DNA from 4 places in the Bacillus sp. SCT118 genome. Region 1 is predicted to be linked to each of the others. Evidence: predicted binding sites of a transcription regulator. Region 1 holds the regulator's gene; each other region holds the start of a gene.
The links. Region 1 encodes Rex, which represses fermentation and respiration genes when NADH is low (regulators of the CRP and FNR family bind a similar motif). Its sites were predicted from a motif close to TTGTGAAATATTTCACAA; they were not measured.

Region 1 (4,843 bases):
GTGCTTGACTTTTTTAATCTTCTTCTGTGGATAGTTCTTCCCATTCGGACAAAAGAGATTCCAGCTCCTGATTAAGCTTCTCATTGTCTGCATGGATAGCTTGTACTTTTTCATGGTCCTGATAGACTTCAGGGTCACATAGTAATTCATCATTGCGGCTGATGTTCTCTTCAATGGTTTGAACAGTGGTTTCAATTTCTTCAATCCGACGGAGTCGTTGGCGCTCTTTCTTTTTCCATTCTTTTTCTTCCTCGTAGGAACGTTTGGAGTCAGATTTCACTGTAGCTGGCGTTTTTTCAGTTTCCTCTTGCTGATTTATTTTCTCCAATTCAAGCTGCTCTGTTTTTTTCTCTGTATAATAATCGTAATCTCCCAGATACTCCTCTATATGGCTTGAAGAAAGCTCCAATACTCTTGTGGCGATTCTGTTAATAAAATATCTGTCATGTGAGACAAATAACAGTGTGCCTGGATAATCAATCAGCGCGTTTTCGAGAACTTCTTTGCTGTCTAAATCCAGATGGTTCGTCGGTTCATCAAGGATGAGAAAGTTGGCTTTTTGAAGCATCAGCTTAGCTAGAGCCAATCTTGCTTTTTCGCCTCCGCTCAGTGAATGAACTGGTTTCAGCACATCATCTCCGGAGAATAAGAAATTTCCGAGACACGTTCTGATTTCTTTTTCTGGGAGCCCGGGGTACTCGTCCCACAGCTCATCAAGGACACGTTTAGAGGAAGTCAACTCAGCCTGTTCCTGATCATAATAGCCGACACTGACATTTGAGCCGTATGAGATCGTTCCTTGATCTGGTTTTAGGGTGTCTATTAATGTTTTCAGCAATGTCGATTTACCAATGCCGTTAGGACCGACAAGCGCTGCGCTTTCTCCTCTTGTGAGCATGAATGACACTTCTGTTAAAAGCGGCGGCTGGTTTTCATAGCTGATTGTGAGATCCTGAACACGAAGGACTTCATTTCCGCTCTGTTTTGTAATATCAAAATGAAAGTTTGCGGATTTTTCATCGCCAAGCGGTTTTGACATGACTTCCATTCGCTCAAGCTGCTTTCTGCGGCTTTGCGCCCTTTTGGTGGTAGAGGCTCTCGCCAGATTTCGGTCTACGAAGTCCTGCAGCTTTGCAATCTCGTCCTGCTGCTTTTCATACATTTTAAGATCTTTTTCATACTGCGCGGCTTTTTGGTCGAGATAAGCGCTGTAGTTGCCGTGATACTTTTTGCTTTCTGCTCTTGATACCTCGTATACCTGGTTTACCACTTTGTCCAAAAAGTAGCGGTCATGCGAAACGATGAGGATGGCGCCTGAATAGCCTTGTAAATAATGCTCAAGCCAGGTAAGCGTATCAATATCCAGATGGTTTGTCGGCTCATCGAGAATGAGCAAATCAGGCTGTGTTAACAGAAGCTTACCTAAAGCCAGTCTTGTTTTCTGGCCTCCGCTGAGGCTTTGAACCTGTGTAGAATCGTCAAAATGGCTGAAGCCGAGACCATGCAGCACAGATCTAACATCCGCTTCATATTGATAACCGCCCTTATCTTTGAATTCCTGCTGAAGACGGTCGTAGGTTTTCATGATGCTTTCTAATTCACCCGGGTCAGCTGCCGCCATTTTTTCTTCCATAGCCCGCATTTCCTTTTCCATTGCTTTTAAGTGGTCAAAAACAGTCAGCAGCTCTTCTTTTATGGTAAGCTTAGAATCCAAGCCAGTATGCTGGGCGAGATATCCCATTGTAATATCTTTTGGTTTAATAATTTCGCCCTTTTCATACGAAAGCTGGCCTGCGATAATTTTAAGGAGCGTGGATTTTCCGGCGCCATTTCTTCCTACAATGGCGATGCGATCACGATTTCTGACTTCCAGCTTTATATTGTTTAAAATAGTATCAGCACCAAACGATTTGGACAGCTGATTAATTTGTAAGATCATCATATTATTTCACCTCTGCTATAATAAGTTAAGTGTAGCTTATGAACCAGAAGTCAGCAAACAATACATTGGCCATATAAGACATAGAGAAGAAAATAGTGTATGATCTGTTTAAGGAGCGTTTTAATATGAATGGATTTTCTCATTTTAATGAACAGGGCAGAGCCCAGATGGTGGATATCAGCGAAAAATCTTCGACTGTCCGTACTGCGGCGGCTGTTTCAAGCGTACACATGAAGAATGAGGTGTACGAGAAAATACAGAGTCACGATATCGGCAAAGGAGATGTACTGGCTGTCGCACAGGTGGCAGGCATTATGGCCGCAAAGCAAACGTCGAATATCATTCCGATGTGCCATCCGCTTTCATTGAGCGGGGTAGATATATCGTTTGACTGGAAAATAAAAGAAGCAGAAGTTATACTTCATATAAAAGCACAGGTCAAAACGAAAGGGAGTACAGGTGTGGAAATGGAAGCGCTCACTTCTGCATCGGTGTGCGCTCTTACCGTTTACGATATGTGCAAGGCCCTTGATAAGGGGATGGTCATCGGCCCTACTTTCTTGCTGGAGAAGACAGGCGGGAAAAACGGTGACTTTAAAAGAGAACTATCCGAGTATAATTTGGAGGACCAAAAATGAATAAGGATCAATCAAAAATTCCGCAGGCGACGGCGAAACGGCTGCCGCTTTACTATCGCTTTTTAAAGAATCTGCATGCGTCAGGAAAACAGCGTGTATCATCCGCTGAACTCAGTGATGCCGTAAAGGTTGATTCTGCCACGATTCGGAGGGATTTTTCCTATTTTGGAGCTCTTGGCAAAAAAGGATACGGATATAATGTGGATTATTTGCTGTCTTTTTTCCGAAAAACGCTTGATCAGGATGAGATGACAGACGTCATCTTGATTGGTGTCGGGAACTTGGGAACGGCATTTCTTCACTATAATTTCACAAAAAATAATAACACAAAAATTTCTATGGCTTTTGATATAAATGAGAGTAAAATAGGAACTGAGGTAGGCGGCGTGCCCGTCTATAACCTTGATGACCTTGAACAACACGTAAAAGATGAATCAGTTGCCATTCTTACAGTGCCAGCAGTTGCCGCTCAATCCATTACAGACAGATTGGTCGCATTAGGAATCAAGGGAATCCTTAATTTTACGCCGGCCCGTTTGAATGTGCCGGAACACATTCGAATTCATCATATAGATTTAGCAGTTGAGCTTCAGTCACTGGTTTATTTTTTGAAGCATTACTCAGTTTTAGAGGAAATCGAATAGAGGGAAAGGAGGAGCCCAAATATGCCGATCGGTCCTGGAAGCCTTGCTGTTATCGCAATCGTTGCTCTGATTATCTTCGGTCCCAAAAAGCTGCCTGAATTGGGGAAAGCAGCGGGAGACACACTTCGTGAATTCAAAAACGCTACAAAAGGATTAACGAGTGATGAAGAGGAAAAAAAGAAAGAAGATCAGTAAGTTAGGATGACACGAATGAAAGTGAATCAAATGTCGCTGCTGGAGCATATTGCTGAGCTTCGAAAACGGTTGCTGATTGTAGCGCTGGCGTTTGTCGTTTTCTTTATTGCTGGATTTTTCTTAGCAAAGCCGATTATTGTGTATCTGCAAGAAACAGATGAAGCGAAGCAGCTTACGCTTAACGCGTTTAACCTGACAGACCCGCTTTATGTGTTTATGCAGTTTGCGTTTATCATCGGCATAGTCCTGACCTCGCCGGTTATTCTTTATCAGCTTTGGGCTTTTGTGAGCCCGGGTCTCTATGAGAAAGAGCGCAAAGTAACGCTCAGCTACATTCCGATCTCTATTTTGCTGTTTTTAGCGGGCTTATCTTTTTCATATTATATTTTATTTCCTTTTGTTGTTGATTTTATGAAGCGGATCTCTCAGGACTTGAATGTCAATCAGGTGATCGGAATTAATGAATATTTTCATTTTCTTCTGCAGCTGACGATTCCGTTTGGACTGCTGTTCCAAATGCCGGTCATCCTCATGTTTTTGACCAGGCTCGGAATTGTGACACCGATGTTCTTGGCGAAAATCAGAAAGTATGCGTATTTTACGCTGCTGGTGATCGCAGCCCTGATTACACCGCCTGAGCTTCTGTCCCATATGATGGTCACAGTCCCGCTTTTGATTTTATATGAAATCAGTATTCTGATATCGAAGGCCGCTTATCGGAAAGCGCAGAAAAGCAGTGCTGCCGATCGGGACGTGTCTTCTGGGCAATAATAAAAAATCCATTTCTCATGCGAGAAATGGATTCAGCGTGTTGACAAACCCCCGCATTCGTTGTCAAGTCTGTGCGTTGGTGCTCACGAATGAAAACATTCGCTCCGCTCCAATGCTCGCCTTTCCTAGACTTCAAGGGTTTTCAATCACGCTGAAAATGACAAAATCCTAAAACGAAAGCCGTTTTAGGATTTAATTTGAATCCATTTCTCATTCAGAAATGGATTTTCTTTATTTTTGGTTCTTTTTGATTTTAAATGAAAAGGCGAACATCTTAAAAGAAATGCTGATGTTGTAAGCGGCGAACACCATCAGCAGGATGGAGTAAAATGACCACATGCTGCCTGGCGAGCTTGCGGCAAGATAAGTAAAGATGCACCCTACGGCAAAGTAGATCATTCCCCAAACTACCGGGTTTCTCATAAAAATAATCCTCCAATAATCAATTGCATTTGTGTGCTCTGCTGTTCAAGGTAATTCCGAACAGGCTCAAGCTGCATGATGACGACGAATGTATTCATCATTAAATGGGCGAAAATCGGCACCCATATCCGTTTTGTTCTCGCATATAAAAATGCAAATGTAAAGCCCATTGCTGTATATAGAAGGAGATGCTTCAAATCAGCGTGAACAATACCGAAGATAACCGAGCT
Region 2 (4,843 bases), 1.0 Mb from region 1:
CTTTATTGCGGTTTCTACGCTGCTCAGGCCTGCGGGCGGATTCCTGGCTGATAAAATGAGCCCGCTCCGCATCTTGATGTTTGTTTTTGCCGGGCTTACATTATCAGGCATTATCCTATCGTTCTCGCCGACAATTGGCCTTTATACGTTTGGATCATTAACCGTGGCTGTCTGCTCAGGCATAGGAAACGGGACTGTTTTTAAACTGGTGCCTTTCTATTTTTCGAAGCAAGCGGGGATTGCCAATGGGATTGTGTCTGCCATGGGCGGATTAGGCGGCTTTTTTCCTCCGCTCATATTGGCGAGTGTATTTCAGGCAACAGGCCAGTACGCGATCGGGTTTATGGCGCTTTCAGAGGTGGCATTAGCCAGCTTTGTCCTTGTCATATGGATGTATTGGCAGGAAAGAATGAAAACACACACGGAGAGAAACAGCCAGAGCATCAACTAACACTGGGGCATTCACAAGATTGTTAGTTTTTTCTCGATGGGTACAAATCAATTCACGTTACAATAAACACACAACGTGACTTTCTTCGAGGTGAGCTCATGAATTTTCTCTCTGTTCGACCATCTGATAGTGATCTTATATCCAGCGATCTGCATGAATTGCTGGAATCGATCAGCACGAAAAGAAAAATGGAAAAACACACGTATTTGTTTCGAGAAGGAATGGATGCAGAAGAGCTTTATCTGATTCAATCAGGACTTATTGAAATCGGCAAGCTGACATCTGACGGAAAAGACCTGACGCTTAGAATCTGCCAAAAGCATGATATCGTCGGAGAATTAACACTTTTCACTGAAGAACCGAGGTATATGCTCAGTGCAAAAGTGCTAGAGGATGGCGAGGTGCTCGTCATTAATAAAAATAAGCTGGAAAAAGAATTAATCCAAAACGGCGCTTTGACATTTGAGTTCATGAAATGGATGAGCACGCACCTCCGGAAGATTCAGTCCAAAATCAGGGATCTGCTTCTTCATGGCAAAAAGGGGGCGCTCTATTCCACCCTTATCCGTTTATCAAACAGCTACGGAGTGGAGCGAAGCGACGGCATTCTGATTAACATTGTCCTGACAAATCAGGATTTGGCAAAGTTTTGCGCGGCTGCACGGGAAAGCGTCAATCGTATGCTCGGAGATCTCCGTAAAAAAGGGGTTATTTCGATAGACGAATCCGGAAAAATTATTTTGCACAAGCGGGACTATTTACGATGTGAGATTGAGTGTGAAAATTGCCCGCTGGAGATTTGCAATATTGACTGAAAAAAACAAGGACAGCGGTGTCCTTGTTTTTTTCACCTTGTGATAAACAGGCACATGACGGCAAGAAAGAAGCAGGCATTCACGATTTCCAGAATGCCAATCGTTTTTACGGGCCAATCCCTTCCATGAAAAAACCATGCCCGCAAGCTGCTCGGGATAAAAGCGAGAAACGCCCATCCTGCTCCGAAAAGAGCGGATAAAAAGGGGAGCAGCAGGTGATATCCCCATGACCAGTATGCAAATGCCCTGTTTTTTCTTTCACGAATCACCGATTTCACATAAAAGGAACTCCCGATAAAAAATAAAGCAGACTGCAAGAAAATAAACCAAGCCCAGCCGTCGAGGGTTCCCATCCCCAGCCAGCAGCTCGCAAACCCGCCCGAACAAAAGAACAAGACACCTGCAACATCATTCAATAGGGCCCGTTCGTTTTTTCGGCGGGCAAAATACATATGTATGAAAAACAGCGGCAGTAAAGAAACGCCCACCCAGATGAGAGGCGGCTTATGAAAGACCGAGATCATCAAAAAGCAGCAGGCGGGAAAACCGTAATAACACATCCACTTTTGATATGGTTTGCTTTGTTTCTTTTTTAAGGCAAGCGTAACGGGATAAACCGCTAAGTATAGGAAAAGCCAACCAAGGAAGAGCGGAATATGCCAAATAACGGGGCCTCCCTTGACCATGCCGAGTAAAAATGGAAGCAGCAGCATCGCCCACGCGCCGTGCTGCTTCGGAATCAGCGCCTTCATCGAAATCCTCCTTTTTTCTTTCATTATAAATGCAGTCACCCTCCTGATAAGTGACATTCATCATACAGGCTGTGAAATACATCACTGCTGTACAGGCTCGATCGAGCTACACTAAAGCTATCCTTAGCACAGGAGGTTTTCCTATGAATCAGTGTGACTATTTATTATTTCTGAAACAACTTCCTATGTTTAATGAAGTGCCTCTATCCATTGTCGAAACCTTGCTGAAAAACGGCACGTTTATCCGCGGCTCATGTGATCAGTCTCCATCTTTTCTTCATTCTCAATCTGTTTATATTGTATTAAAAGGCAGTGTCCGTTTCATGGACACGAGGCTCCCTGAAGGATCGAAAACCGTTGCGCTGTGGGAAAAAGGCGATGTGTTTCCGATTGATGAAAAAGGCGGGCTTTATTTATCGCCCTTTATCTCAGTCAATGCCACTTCAGACATTCTGATTCTCAACATCCCATATTACATATTTAAGAAAATGATGTCTTATCATCCGCAGCTGCAAATGAACTTTTTGGCTATGCTTCAGCAAAATGTTTTTTGTTCCTATCAATTATTTTTGCGGTATCTGCATACATCACAGGATGAAAACGCTGAGCCCGGTTCTTAAATAGAGCCGGTTTTTTTGATCTTTGAATGAAAGGCGGCTAATGACCCAAGTGTCCTCCTGAACGCAGCCTTCCTCACATCCTGTGAAAATCCTTCCTTCTCCTTTGTGTGAACGTTTTGTGAAAAAAGCAGAGTGTGTGACATAGTTCACAAGGAAACACGCTGTCCCTGTTTATAGTGAACTTAGCATCACCTGACTCGGAAGGAGTGAACTCTCATGAAGAAAAAGAAAATGAGTCCGTTGTTTAGGAGATTGAATTATTTCTCTCCTATCGAACACCATTCAAATAAACATAGCCAAACCACCCGCGAAGATCGCGATTGGGAGAATGTATACAGAAACAGATGGCAGTACGACAAAGTCGTTCGCTCCACCCACGGCGTCAACTGCACGGGTTCCTGCAGCTGGAATATTTATGTGAAAAATGGAATTGTCACGTGGGAAGGACAAAACTTGAATTATCCTTCAACAGGCCCGGATATGCCTGATTTCGAACCGAGAGGCTGTCCGCGGGGGGCCAGTTTTTCATGGTATATCTACAGCCCGCTCCGTGTGAAATATCCATACGTGCGCGGTGTGCTGATCAATTTGTGGCGGGAAGCACTGCAAGAACATCAAAATCCATTGGAAGCCTGGAAATCGATCGTCGAAAACCCTGAAAAAGCGAAGTCCTATAAACAGGCGAGAGGGAAAGGCGGTTTTGTGCGCGCTGAATGGCCGGAGGTGCTGAAGCTGATTTCAGCCTCTCTGCTGTATACAGTGATGAAATACGGGCCTGACCGAAACGTCGGTTTTTCTCCGATTCCGGCCATGTCCATGATCAGCCATGCATCAGGCTCTCGGTTTATGTCGTTAATCGGAGGCCCTATGCTCAGTTTTTATGACTGGTATGCGGATCTTCCTCCGGCATCCCCGCAAATTTGGGGTGACCAGACGGACGTTCCGGAAAGCAGTGATTGGTACAATTCCGGCTATATCATCACATGGGGCTCCAACGTTCCGTTAACGAGAACGCCTGACGCGCATTTTTTGGCGGAGGCCCGCTATAAAGGCGCTAAGGTCATTTCGATCAGTCCGGATTTTGCGGAATCCTCAAAGTTCGCGGATGACTGGCTGAGTATTCGCCAAGGGACTGACGGGGCGCTTGCGATGGCGATGGGTCATGTCATTCTGCAGGAATTTTACGTGAACCAAGAAACTGAACGTTTTATTGAGTACGCGAAGCAATACACTGATTTTCCATTTCTCGTCACCCTGTCAAAAGAAAATGGCGTATACACAGCGGGACGGTTTCTGCATGCGAAGGACATCGGGCGGCAGACAAAGCATGATCAGTGGAAGCCTGCGGTTTGGGATGAACAAACAAGTTCATTTGCCATACCCCAAGGGACAATGGGATCGCGCTGGGACGGGCAGCAGAAATGGAACCTGCACATGATTGATGAAGAAACCGGGGAACCGATTGAACCCCGTCTCTCTGTGCTGGGAATAGAGGACGAAATCGGCACGGTGCGCATCCCGTATTTTTCAAATGACGGAAACAAAGTGCTCGAGCGGGATCTTCCTATTAAAAAAATGAACCTGAACGGCGAAGAAACGTACATCACGACCGTGTTTGACTTGATACTGGCTAACTACGGCGTGAACCGGGGCATCGGTAAACGATCGGCTGTCTCCTATGATGATCCTGAGCCGTTTACGCCTGCTTGGCAGGAACAAATGACAGGAATCAAAAAAGAAGCTGTCGTTAAGATTGCCAGAGAGTTTGCCCAAAATGCGATCGATACAGACGGCCGGTCCATGATTATCGTAGGGGCCGGCATTAACCACTGGTTCAACTCCGACACGATCTACCGAGCGGTGTTAAATCTTGTTTTACTTGTAGGCGCCCAAGGCGTAAACGGCGGAGGCTGGGCCCATTACGTGGGGCAGGAAAAGCTCCGACCTGCTGAAGGGTGGCAGACGATTGCAACTGCAAAGGACTGGGAGGGCGTGCCCAAGCTGCAAAACGGCACCTCATTTTTCTACTTTGCGACAGATCAGTGGCGTTATGAGGACCAGCCGATCAGTGATTTGGCATCACCGATTGCTGCGTCATCCCGCTACAAGCACCACGCTGATTACAATGTGCTGGCCGCGCGGCTGGGATGGCTTCCGTCTTACCCGACTTTCAATCAAAATGGCATCGATCTGTATAAAGAAGCT
Region 3 (4,843 bases), 930 kb from region 1:
GGGAACGCAAACACGATAATAACCATTGTGATCAGTGTTGTCCATGTGAACATTGGCATACGCATTAATGTCATGCCTTTTGTTCTCATTTTTAAGATTGTTACCATAAAGTTGATCCCTGTCATCAGGGTACCGATACCGGCAATCTGAAGTCCGAGGAGGTAGTAGTTCTCACCCGGCCCAGGGCTCATGTCGTTACTTGCAAGCGGCATATAACTCGTCCAGCCTGCGTTCGGAGAACCTCCGATAACGAAAGAAATATTGAAAAGCATCGCCCCTACAAAGAACGTCCAGAAGCTCAGGTTGTTCAAGTAAGGGAACGCAACGTCGCGGGCACCGATTTGAAGAGGCACAACAACGTTGATAAGACCGATTAAGAACGGCATCGCCATGAAGATGATCATGATTGTACCGTGAGTTGTAAAAATTTCATTATAGTGGTTTGAGTCTAAAAAACTGTTATTCGGAAGCGCTAGCTGGGCACGCATCATCAGACCGTCGACACCGCCGCGGAATAACATAATTACAGCAGATATAATGTACATGATTCCGAGTTTTTTATGGTCAACAGTAGTTATCCATTCAGACCACAGCCATTTCCACTTTTTGAAGTAAGTCAGTACAAAAATAATGGCAATGGTTGAAAGCGCAATGGAAACTTGTGCGCCCAGAATTAATGGGTCACCAGTTACGAAAAATTCGTCCCATTTGAATTTCATGCAGGCTTCCTCCTTTCCTGATCAATATCATTCTTCTGTATCATCAGACTTCTTAAATTCGTTTTTCTTTACGTTTTCAAACGGATCTGTTTTAGAGTGCGGTGAAACGGCTTGATAGCCAAGGCGTTTGCGCGCCTCCATCGCGTACTCAGCGTCTTGTCCGTGATCAACGTATTTCAAGTGAGTAGAAGAGAACGTTAATTCGTCCACATTTTCAGGAAGCATCAATTCATCATACTTCTCTTTTGTCAGCTTAGGAGCCTCGTTCTGAGTCTTTTTCACCCAGCTGTTAAAGTCTTTTTCTGTGACTGCATTCACATCAAACTCTTGGTCCGCAAAATGTTCACCTGTGAAGTTCGCATTGCGGCCTTCGTAAGTACCCACTTTGTCAGCCTGTAAGTATTGATCCATCAGCATTCCTGCCATCGCATATTTTTGTCCTCCAAGCTGAGGAATCCATAGCGAAGCCATTGAATCTGCAGATGAGATTTTGAACAAGATCGGGCGGTCGACAGGAATGTTTAAGTAGTTGACCGTTTCAATATCCTGTTCAGGGTAGCTGAATACCCATTTCCAGTCTACCGAAGTAGCATAAACAACAAGAGGCTCTTTGTCTTTTGTTGCTTCAGGAGCTTTTTCTAACGAATATATCGTCTGTACGGTTGGCACAGAAAGTGCAATGACGATTAAAATTGGGATCACTGTCCAGACTACTTCTAAAAACGTGTTACCGTGAATTTCTGGGTTATAAGATCCATTATCTTTGCCTTTACGGTCGCGGTATTTTACTAAAATAATGGTAAATAGAACAAAGACGACCCCGACGATAAACAGCATAAATCCGATAGATAACAGGATTAAATCACTTTGCTGTTCAGCTACAGGTCCTTTCGGATCTAGTACTGAAGCATTGCTGCATCCCCCAAGGACGAAAACCACAGTTAACAGCGCTAATACAAGCAACGGTTTTAATGCTCTGAACAAGAAGATCACCATCCTTCCTATTGATGTAATAAATCTGAAGTGCATACTTCCTCAAAATCTTTTCTCTACTTTGTTATGCTATCAAAAACTTCACATATTAGCTTTATTTTTTTATAAACTTCATCCCATTTTCGCTTAAATGTCATAAAATCGACAAAAATCGCTCCAACTTTATTCACATCTATCGCTTAAGATGAAAAGTTTCTAGTTATTTCCGCATATAAGTAAGAAAAGATGATGAAGAACTAATTCTGACAAATAAAGGTTTACCACAATAAAAAACTTAGGTCAATCAAAAATTTCATTTTGTTAAACTTTCTAGATAGGAATTATTTTTTCCTTGTCTAGCATCTTTTCACACGGTTACCATTTTAACGCATCAAATATTGAAAGAAAAGGCGCAATGAAGAGCCAATATGCTCTGAATTGTCCGTATTTTTTAATGAGAGCATCCAGTTGTTTATCTTATACAAAAAAGAGGAATGATATAAGCAAATAAATAAAAAATAGGATGTGTTGAATGATGAGTTTTCTTATTTCACTTATCGTCGCTATTATTATCGGATGGCTTGGAAGCCTGTTTGTAAAAGGAGATATGCCCGGAGGAATTATCGGGTCTATGATCGCAGGTCTTATTGGCGCCTGGATCGGACACGGGCTGCTTGGAACATGGGGGCCGCACCTAGCCGGATTTGCCATTATTCCAGCGGTAATCGGCGCAGCCATTGTTGTCTTTCTAGTAAGCCTGTTAACCAGAAAAAGAGGATAAAAGCAGCACCCGAAGCGTATGCGCTTTGGGTGTTTGTTTTGCCATAAAAATCGAAAAAGCCTCAACCTAGCGGTTGAGGCTTTTGACTGGTTTGACGCCCAACTGGTCGATAAACCTTCTGAAGGCCTGTTTTCCTTCCGTTGTCTGTTTAAACACACCGGCGTGTTCAAGAATGCGAGCGAATACATGTCCCAGCTCTTCTTTTATGACTAGATCTGCATTCTCTTTTGTTATGGTTCTTTTTTCCATCATCCGAATAGCCCACTCACTATGTTTTGCCGTGAGCGGATTTTGTTCTAAAGCTGTTTTCGGATCAGCAGAGCATAGCGCCGCTGCTGTTTCTTTCATTTCCTCCTGTAAGCGGCCCGGCAATATCGCCAATCCCATGACCTCAATCAGGCCGATATTTTCTTTTTTAATATGGTGAACTTCCTTATGGGGATGAAATATCCCTAAGGGATGCTCCTCATCCGTCCGGTTGTTCCTCAGTACGATATCGAGTTCGTACAAGTCTCCCCTGCGCCGCGCAATCGGTGTGACCGTATTATGGGGCGTATCGCCTGTATAGGCGGCAATGCCGGCTTTTTCATCGGAATACGTCTGCCACGTGCGGAAGATATGGTCAGCAGCTTCGGCGACATGACCCGGTTCGTCTCCTTGGAGCCTGAGCACAGACATCGGCCACTTCACTAAGCCCAGCGACACGCCGGGATAATCATTTAATTCATAAACGTCTTCCGCTTCTGCACGTGCCATTGGAAAATCATGCGCGCCGCCTTGGAAATGATCATGGCTTAGGATGCTGCCGCCGACAATCGGCAGATCCGCGTTTGAACCGATAAAATAATGCGGATATTGGCCAAGAAATGACAGCAGCCTTTCAAATGTTTTTTTGCTGATCTCCATCGGTTCATGTTCACCTTTTAAGACAATACAGTGCTCTGGATAATAGACATATGGCGAGAATTGCAGGAACCATTGTTCGTCCTCAAGGATGACCGGAATGATTCTGTGATTTTGCCGGGCTGGATGATTCACGCTTCCCTCGAAGCCGACATTTTCTTTACACAGCAAACACATCGGATAATTTGTCTGTTCCTGCTCTTTTGCAGCCGCAATCGCTTTCGGGTCCTTTTCAGGCTTTGATAGGTTAATGGTCATTTCCAGCTCGCCATATTCGGTCGGCACCGTCCAATGAACATTTTTGGCGATTCTGTCAGTCCGTATATAATAGACATCCTCTGAATATTGATAGAATTCCTTTGTCGCCTGTTTTGGGCCGTATAATGCTTTTGTCTCTTCAAATTTGCGAATGACCTCGGACGGGGCAGGTACAAAACAGCCCATCAGCTTTGCGCTGAGCAGGTCACGGTACGTATCTGTATCCGCTTCCATTCGGCCGGTTTCGGCAGCCCATTTATAGATGGGAGCAAGCAAGTCCGGCAGGCTTTGTGACTGCTTGATGCTGGTCCCGGAGACCGGCTCGGGATGTGTGATGCCCAGCGCTTCATAAAGACGGTTTCTCGTATATTCCCGATCCCAGATCGAAATCAATTTTCGTTCCAGGCCATACTCAAGCAGCTGTTCCAGATGTTCAATAATACTCATATGTCACTCCCCCTTTAGTTCTCTCGCTCCCTCTCCGATATCCGCGACATAAAAGTCCGCTCGGAGCCCTGTTTTTTCTTGATATCTGTCTCCAACCTTCTGAATAAAATCATCAACGAACTCATCTTTTACAATGCTGATGGTGCATCCGCCAAAGCCTGCTCCCGTCATTCTTGATCCAATTACACCTTCGTGATCCCATGCCGCAAACACAAGCTCATCAAGTTCAGGGCATGTTACTTCATAGTCATCCTTCAATGAAAGGTGGGATTCCTTCATTAACTGCCCGATTTCATCTATATTGTTCTCTTTGAACATATGGGCCGTCTTAATAGCACGATGATTTTCGTATACAGCGTGCTTTGCCCGGCGTCTGTTCGTTTCATTTTGGATCAGGCTGGAATGCGCATCGAAATCAGAAGGCTTGATGTCGCCCAGTGCTGCAATATCGAGGCCTTTTTTCAGATCAAGCAATGCATCATTGCATTCTTGGCGTCTCGTATTGTAGCTTGAGTCAGCCAATGTCCTTTTTTTGTTCGTGTTCGCGATGACCAGCGCGAGGCCTGAGACATTGAGTTTGCTATATTCATAGTCAAGCGTGTCGCAGTTCAGCAGCATCGCATGATGTTTTTTCCCCATTCCAATTGCAAATTGGTCCATAATTCCGCAATTGACGCCGATAAAATGGTTTTCCGCATGCTGCGCCATTTTCACAAGCTCAAGCGCATCTACTTCAGGATGTAAATAGCTTTGGAGCACGACC
Region 4 (4,843 bases), 310 kb from region 1:
TATCAGCGGCACGGTATGCCTTTTTCTCACTAGCATCGCCGGCCCCTTCCTCGCGGTAAATCTCTTTCGGCTGCCATTTGCGGAGGAAGAGGGCAAGCCCGCCCATGCTGAATAAGGCCGCCAAAATGTTTGCTAATTCCGGCCCGAGCACCGCCATTGTCAGTGTCTGAACCGCTGTATACCCACCGCTCACAACCAGAAGAGCGGGCCATGTCTGTTTGATTCCTTTCATTCGGTCTAATAAGAATACAAGCAGGAAAGGTATGAAAAATGAGATCATCGGCAGTGTCCACATCAATGTCCGTGACAGCTCAAGAGCAGACAAATCACCAATCTGCGCCCCTGTGATGACAGGAATCCCGATCGCCCCAAAGGCTCCGGAAGCTGCGTTTGCAATCAAGCAGAGCGCTGCCGCTTTTAACGGTTTAAAACCAAGTTCGACGAGCAGCGCCGCGCTGATCGCAATCGGAACACCAAAACCGGCCGCGCCTTCCAAAAACGCGTTAAAACAAAAACCAATTAATAATAGCTGTAATCGTTGGTCAGGCGAAATGCCGGCAATGCTGGACCGAATAATAGTAAATTTCCCGGTTTTCACCGCGATTTTATACAGCCACACCGCCATCAGGACGATGTAGCCAATGGGCCACAGCCCGCTCCCGATTCCTAGCAAAACAGAAGAAATCGCTTTTTCAACCGGCATGTGAAATGCCAAAACGGAGACGAAGAAACTGACGGCTAGAGTAAGAAACGCCGCAAGTATGCCTTTCATTTTCAAAACAGTTAAAGCCAAAAGAAAAAAGAGAATCGGAGTGAGCGCCACAAGTGCGCTCACATACTCGTTTCCAAACGGATCATACAACTGCTCCCACATTGACAATCAGCCCTTTACTCTAAAGTTGCGGTTAGTTGACTTTTTGTTCTGCAAAATGAGGTTTTAAAATGTTTTTAAGGACACCGGCGCTGTGAAGAAACTGTTCTTTTTCTTTCTCATTTAAGTTCAGCTCAGTGATACCTGCGATCCCTCCGCGGTTCACGACAGCCGGCACACCGATGTACACGTCATCTGCACCGTATTGCCCGTCCACATATGTGCTGACAGTTAATATGCTGTTTTCATTATGAAGAATGGCTTTTGTAATGCGAGCAAGACTCATCGCAACTCCATAATAAGTCGCGCCTTTTTTCTCAATGATATGGTAAGCTGCGTTTTTCACATCATCTACAATTTGGTCCAGCTCCTCTTGTTTGTACGCATCGTTTTTCTCAACGAGTTCACTGACCGGCACACCGCCGACATTCGCGCGGCTCCAAACAGGAAGCTCTGTGTCGCCGTGCTCTCCGATAATATGCGCGTGCACGTTTTGAGGCGCTGCGCCAAAGTATTCGCTCAGCATGAAACGGAATCTCGCAGAATCAAGTGTTGTGCCACTTCCGATCACCCGCTCTTTTGGCAGGCCGCTGAATTTCCATGTAGCGTAAGTCAGGATATCAACCGGATTTGTCGCGATTAAGAAAATGCCGTCAAATCCGCTCGCCATGACTTCACTGACGATGCCTTTGAAAATCTTCAAGTTCTTTTCTACTAATTCAAGGCGTGTCTCACCAGGTTTTTGGTTTGCTCCGGCGCAAATGCAGACAATATCAGCATCCTTGCAGTCTTCATATGTTCCGTAAGATGTTTTGACCGGTTGTGGCGCAAACGCCTTTCCGTGGTTTAAATCCATCACATCGCCCATTGCTTTTTCTTTATTTACATCAATGACCACAAGCTCATCTGTGATCCCTTGGTTAATTAACGCAAATGCATAACTGCTTCCAACAAAACCCGCTCCGATTAAAGCTACTTTATTTACTTGTTTGTTCATCATTAATCATCCTTCCAGGGTATGTTTCTCTTTGATGTCTTTTGTTTGTGAAGTATTTCACATTTATATTGTGCAACATTTCACAAACTTTTGCAAGAGAAAAGTTTTGTCTGATTTATGAACAAAAAAGAAACCATCATTGATGGTTTCTTTCGGTAAGTCCCGTCTAGCATTGCCCTCAATGAGGAAGAGAACCGCTTAAGCCCGAGTCATTATATAAACCATTTTGCACATAATCAAAGCCAGGCTGATTCTGACCGGGCACTTGGGCGCTGCCATTATTAAAAATCACTTTGGCGTTGGTTGTATCCGTGTCCGCGGGCAGCGTCAGCGTGTAAATTCCATCTGCATTTTTAGTCATTGGTTTTCCAGGCCAAGATCCGGTCAATTCAATTGCCCGGCCCCCATCATGTTTATAGATATAAGCATTTACTTGGCTCCAATGATTCGGATTTTGATAGCCGATGGTTTTGGCCGAAGCTGGATCTCTTTTAACAAAGCTGTATTCCTCGGTCTTCGTTACCCCATCACTGTTCGTTCCTTTTAATATGATGGTGTATGTTTTGCCAAATGGATCTCCTTTTCCGATTGTGAATTGATCTCCATCCTTAAACGCTGTCTCTGGTCCATTATTGATTTGATAAACGGCTTTTGTTGTATTCGCATCTGCACGCAAGGTAATCGTCAGTTGATCATTGAAAGAATGTGTTACACCTGTTTTGTAATTCTCAAGGAAAACATGAGGCGCTTTTGCAATATCATCAGGATAAAGCACAGCCACAGATCTGGCATTGATCGTGCCTGTCAGTTTACCATCGTTCACTTGAAATGAACCCGCCCCAGCTTTATTATCATACCTGCCATTAGGCAATTTTGTTGGCGTATTGATAGAAACAGAGGAAGAACCTGTATTTGCCAGCACAACGCCATGTGAGCCGCGCTGATTCATAAATATCTGGTTGTTTCCATTCGGGTTCGAGAGTTCCTCAGGCTGTCCAGCCATCACATTGTGAAATCTATTGACCGCAGTGATAGCCTGATCTTCAAATAAAGCACTCCCGCGATCGCCTATTTGGCTTTTCCCCGGGAATCTCACACCATTTCCGCCTCCCTCAGGTCTAGAAAAGAAAAGAGGCGTACTGCCTGAACGAGAAGCTATCACCGCCCAGCCTAAACGGATATCATCATCGCTCATCCATGTCGACTCTTCATCATCATTGGCATACGTATCATGCGACTCTACCCATGTCACTAGCTTGTCCGCAGACACATCTGATGCATAGTGGGAGATATTCGACACGCCCAGATTACGATTCTTTAAAGCGGACCTTATGGAATGCCCATAGTTAGACGCTGTCACATTCATATAATTCGCATAGGCAGCATCTCTTGAGGCACTATCCTGCAGGATTTCTCCGTATTGGAACTCTGCAGATGTATTTGTGATATTCGGCCAAAATTGACTGCCGTAACTCCCATCATCCGGAAGCTCTATATGTTTGGCGGCATCAAATCGAAAACCGTCTGCCCCGTCATTCAATGCTCTTTCTAAGAAACGTTTCAAATAGGACTGTACTTGTGTATTTTGTGTATTCCAGTCATACAGCCCGAGCAATGAATTCTGCGTGACATCCCATCGATCAGACCAGTTTTTAATTTGTGTGTTTCCATGTGTCCAGTTTGGAATACTCTTAATCTCATTGGAAATCGCGGCATAGTCACTGGTGGTATGATTGATGACCGCGTCAACAATGACCTTTATGCCATATTCTTCAGCGGCTGCACACATTTCTTTAAATTCTTGTTCAGTTCCTAAGTAACGGTTGCCAATTTGGTACGATGTCGGCTGATAGAGCCAGTACCAGTTCGACATGCTTTTATTTCCTTGGTTCCCTTCCTTTACTTGGTTAATCGGAGACGTCTGAATGGCTGTATATCCTGCATCATGAATATCCTTCATATTGTGTTTTAACGTATTAAACGACCAATTCCAAGCATGAAGAATGGTTCCGCTTTTGATCGATGGCGCTGTAAGCTCATTTGATTTGTTAGCCGTTTCAGCATTCGCAGCCGTTGGTCCTGCCAGAACCAAATGAAACAGCAATAAAAATCCAGCGAATAACGGCAGTAAAGAGGTTTTGAATCGTTTTGCAAACATTCTTGACACTCCTTATTTGATTTTTGAAGACTTACTTCGGAGTCAAAAATCCCTCTTACTTCATTCTTCCGCTTCCTCCTTTCAAACTGATGTGAAGACTGGAGAATTTTGTTAACGCTTACATTTTAAATTATCACAATCACTCTATCAAAACAACTTGGCAGAGTGAATACAAATCAATGTTCCTATAAAAAAAGCTGCCCGAAACTGTGAACGCTTCCCTCGCTTTCCAAACAAAAAAAGAAACCATCTATTTTTCAAGATGATTTCTTTTTTATTTCTTCTTTTACCGCTCTTCTGTAAGCCAGCTTCACAATCACATACCGAAGCAGAAACAGAACGCCGCCGCAGACGATAAAAAGAAGAATCATTTTCAGCCAAGCGAAGAATGTATGGGGAATCCCCCTGTCGTACATCGTAAGCACCACTACCGCAAAGGCGACCGCAATTGATTCTATTCGCTGCTGCTTCACCCGTTTTTGCAGTTCTTCTTTGGTGTCTATTCTCGGCATGAGCATTCCGGATGCCGCAGCCCTGATGCAGTAATATAAGATAATGATGAACAAAAACACAAGGCTTGCAGCCCATTCTTTAAACGGAAATTCAAACATAATGCCGCGGATGATCACATCAAGCAGCGCAAATGCTCCCGCTATCATCCCAATCTCCGACCAGATTTTTTGTTCTTTTTCTTTTACTCTCTTATTTTTCCCATTCACGCCTGAAAGTCTATTACGCAGATTATTCATGACCTTCCTCCCGCACTTTTACGAATGGCTTATGGCTTACATGTTACAATAACAGCCTGCGCTTCTGC

Region 2: a site for Rex is predicted at 2,088-2,105, ahead of ACQVGT_RS01990 (YwiC-like family protein). Genes of this name have one in related genera too.
Region 3: a site for Rex is predicted at 1,782-1,799, ahead of qoxA (cytochrome aa3 quinol oxidase subunit II). Genes of this name have one in related genera too.
Region 4: a site for Rex is predicted at 1,914-1,931, ahead of ACQVGT_RS19000 (L-lactate dehydrogenase). Genes of this name have one in related genera too.

Annotation. Positions count from the first base shown of each region.
Region 1 is NZ_CP191225.1:3,400,360-3,405,202, reverse strand. It holds gene ACQVGT_RS17440 (ABC-F family ATP-binding cassette domain-containing protein) at 14-1,942, opposite strand; gene moaC (cyclic pyranopterin monophosphate synthase MoaC) at 2,068-2,580, shown strand; gene ACQVGT_RS17430 (redox-sensing transcriptional repressor Rex) at 2,577-3,224, shown strand; gene tatAY (sec-independent protein translocase protein TatAY) at 3,246-3,419, shown strand; gene tatC (twin-arginine translocase subunit TatC) at 3,426-4,190, shown strand; gene ACQVGT_RS17415 (YdiK family protein) at 4,422-4,613, opposite strand; gene ACQVGT_RS17410 (CPBP family intramembrane glutamic endopeptidase) at 4,610-4,843, opposite strand, start outside.
Region 2 is NZ_CP191225.1:392,996-397,838, forward strand. It holds gene narK (nitrate transporter NarK) at 1-451, shown strand, start outside; gene fnr (fumarate/nitrate reduction transcriptional regulator Fnr) at 550-1,266, shown strand; gene ACQVGT_RS01990 (YwiC-like family protein) at 1,299-2,018, opposite strand; gene arfM (Crp/Fnr family transcriptional regulator ArfM) at 2,162-2,638, shown strand; gene ACQVGT_RS02000 (nitrate reductase subunit alpha) at 2,855-4,843, shown strand, end outside.
Region 3 is NZ_CP191225.1:301,951-306,793, reverse strand. It holds gene qoxB (cytochrome aa3 quinol oxidase subunit I) at 1-719, opposite strand, end outside; gene qoxA (cytochrome aa3 quinol oxidase subunit II) at 747-1,712, opposite strand; gene ACQVGT_RS01545 (GlsB/YeaQ/YmgE family stress response membrane protein) at 2,227-2,472, shown strand; gene galT (UDP-glucose--hexose-1-phosphate uridylyltransferase) at 2,539-4,080, opposite strand; gene ACQVGT_RS01535 (galactokinase) at 4,084-4,843, opposite strand, start outside.
Region 4 is NZ_CP191225.1:3,711,143-3,715,985, forward strand. It holds gene ACQVGT_RS18995 (L-lactate permease) at 1-874, opposite strand, end outside; gene ACQVGT_RS19000 (L-lactate dehydrogenase) at 906-1,871, opposite strand; gene amyE (alpha-amylase) at 2,047-4,026, opposite strand; partial or broken gene ACQVGT_RS19010 (DUF6773 family protein) at 4,174-4,775, opposite strand.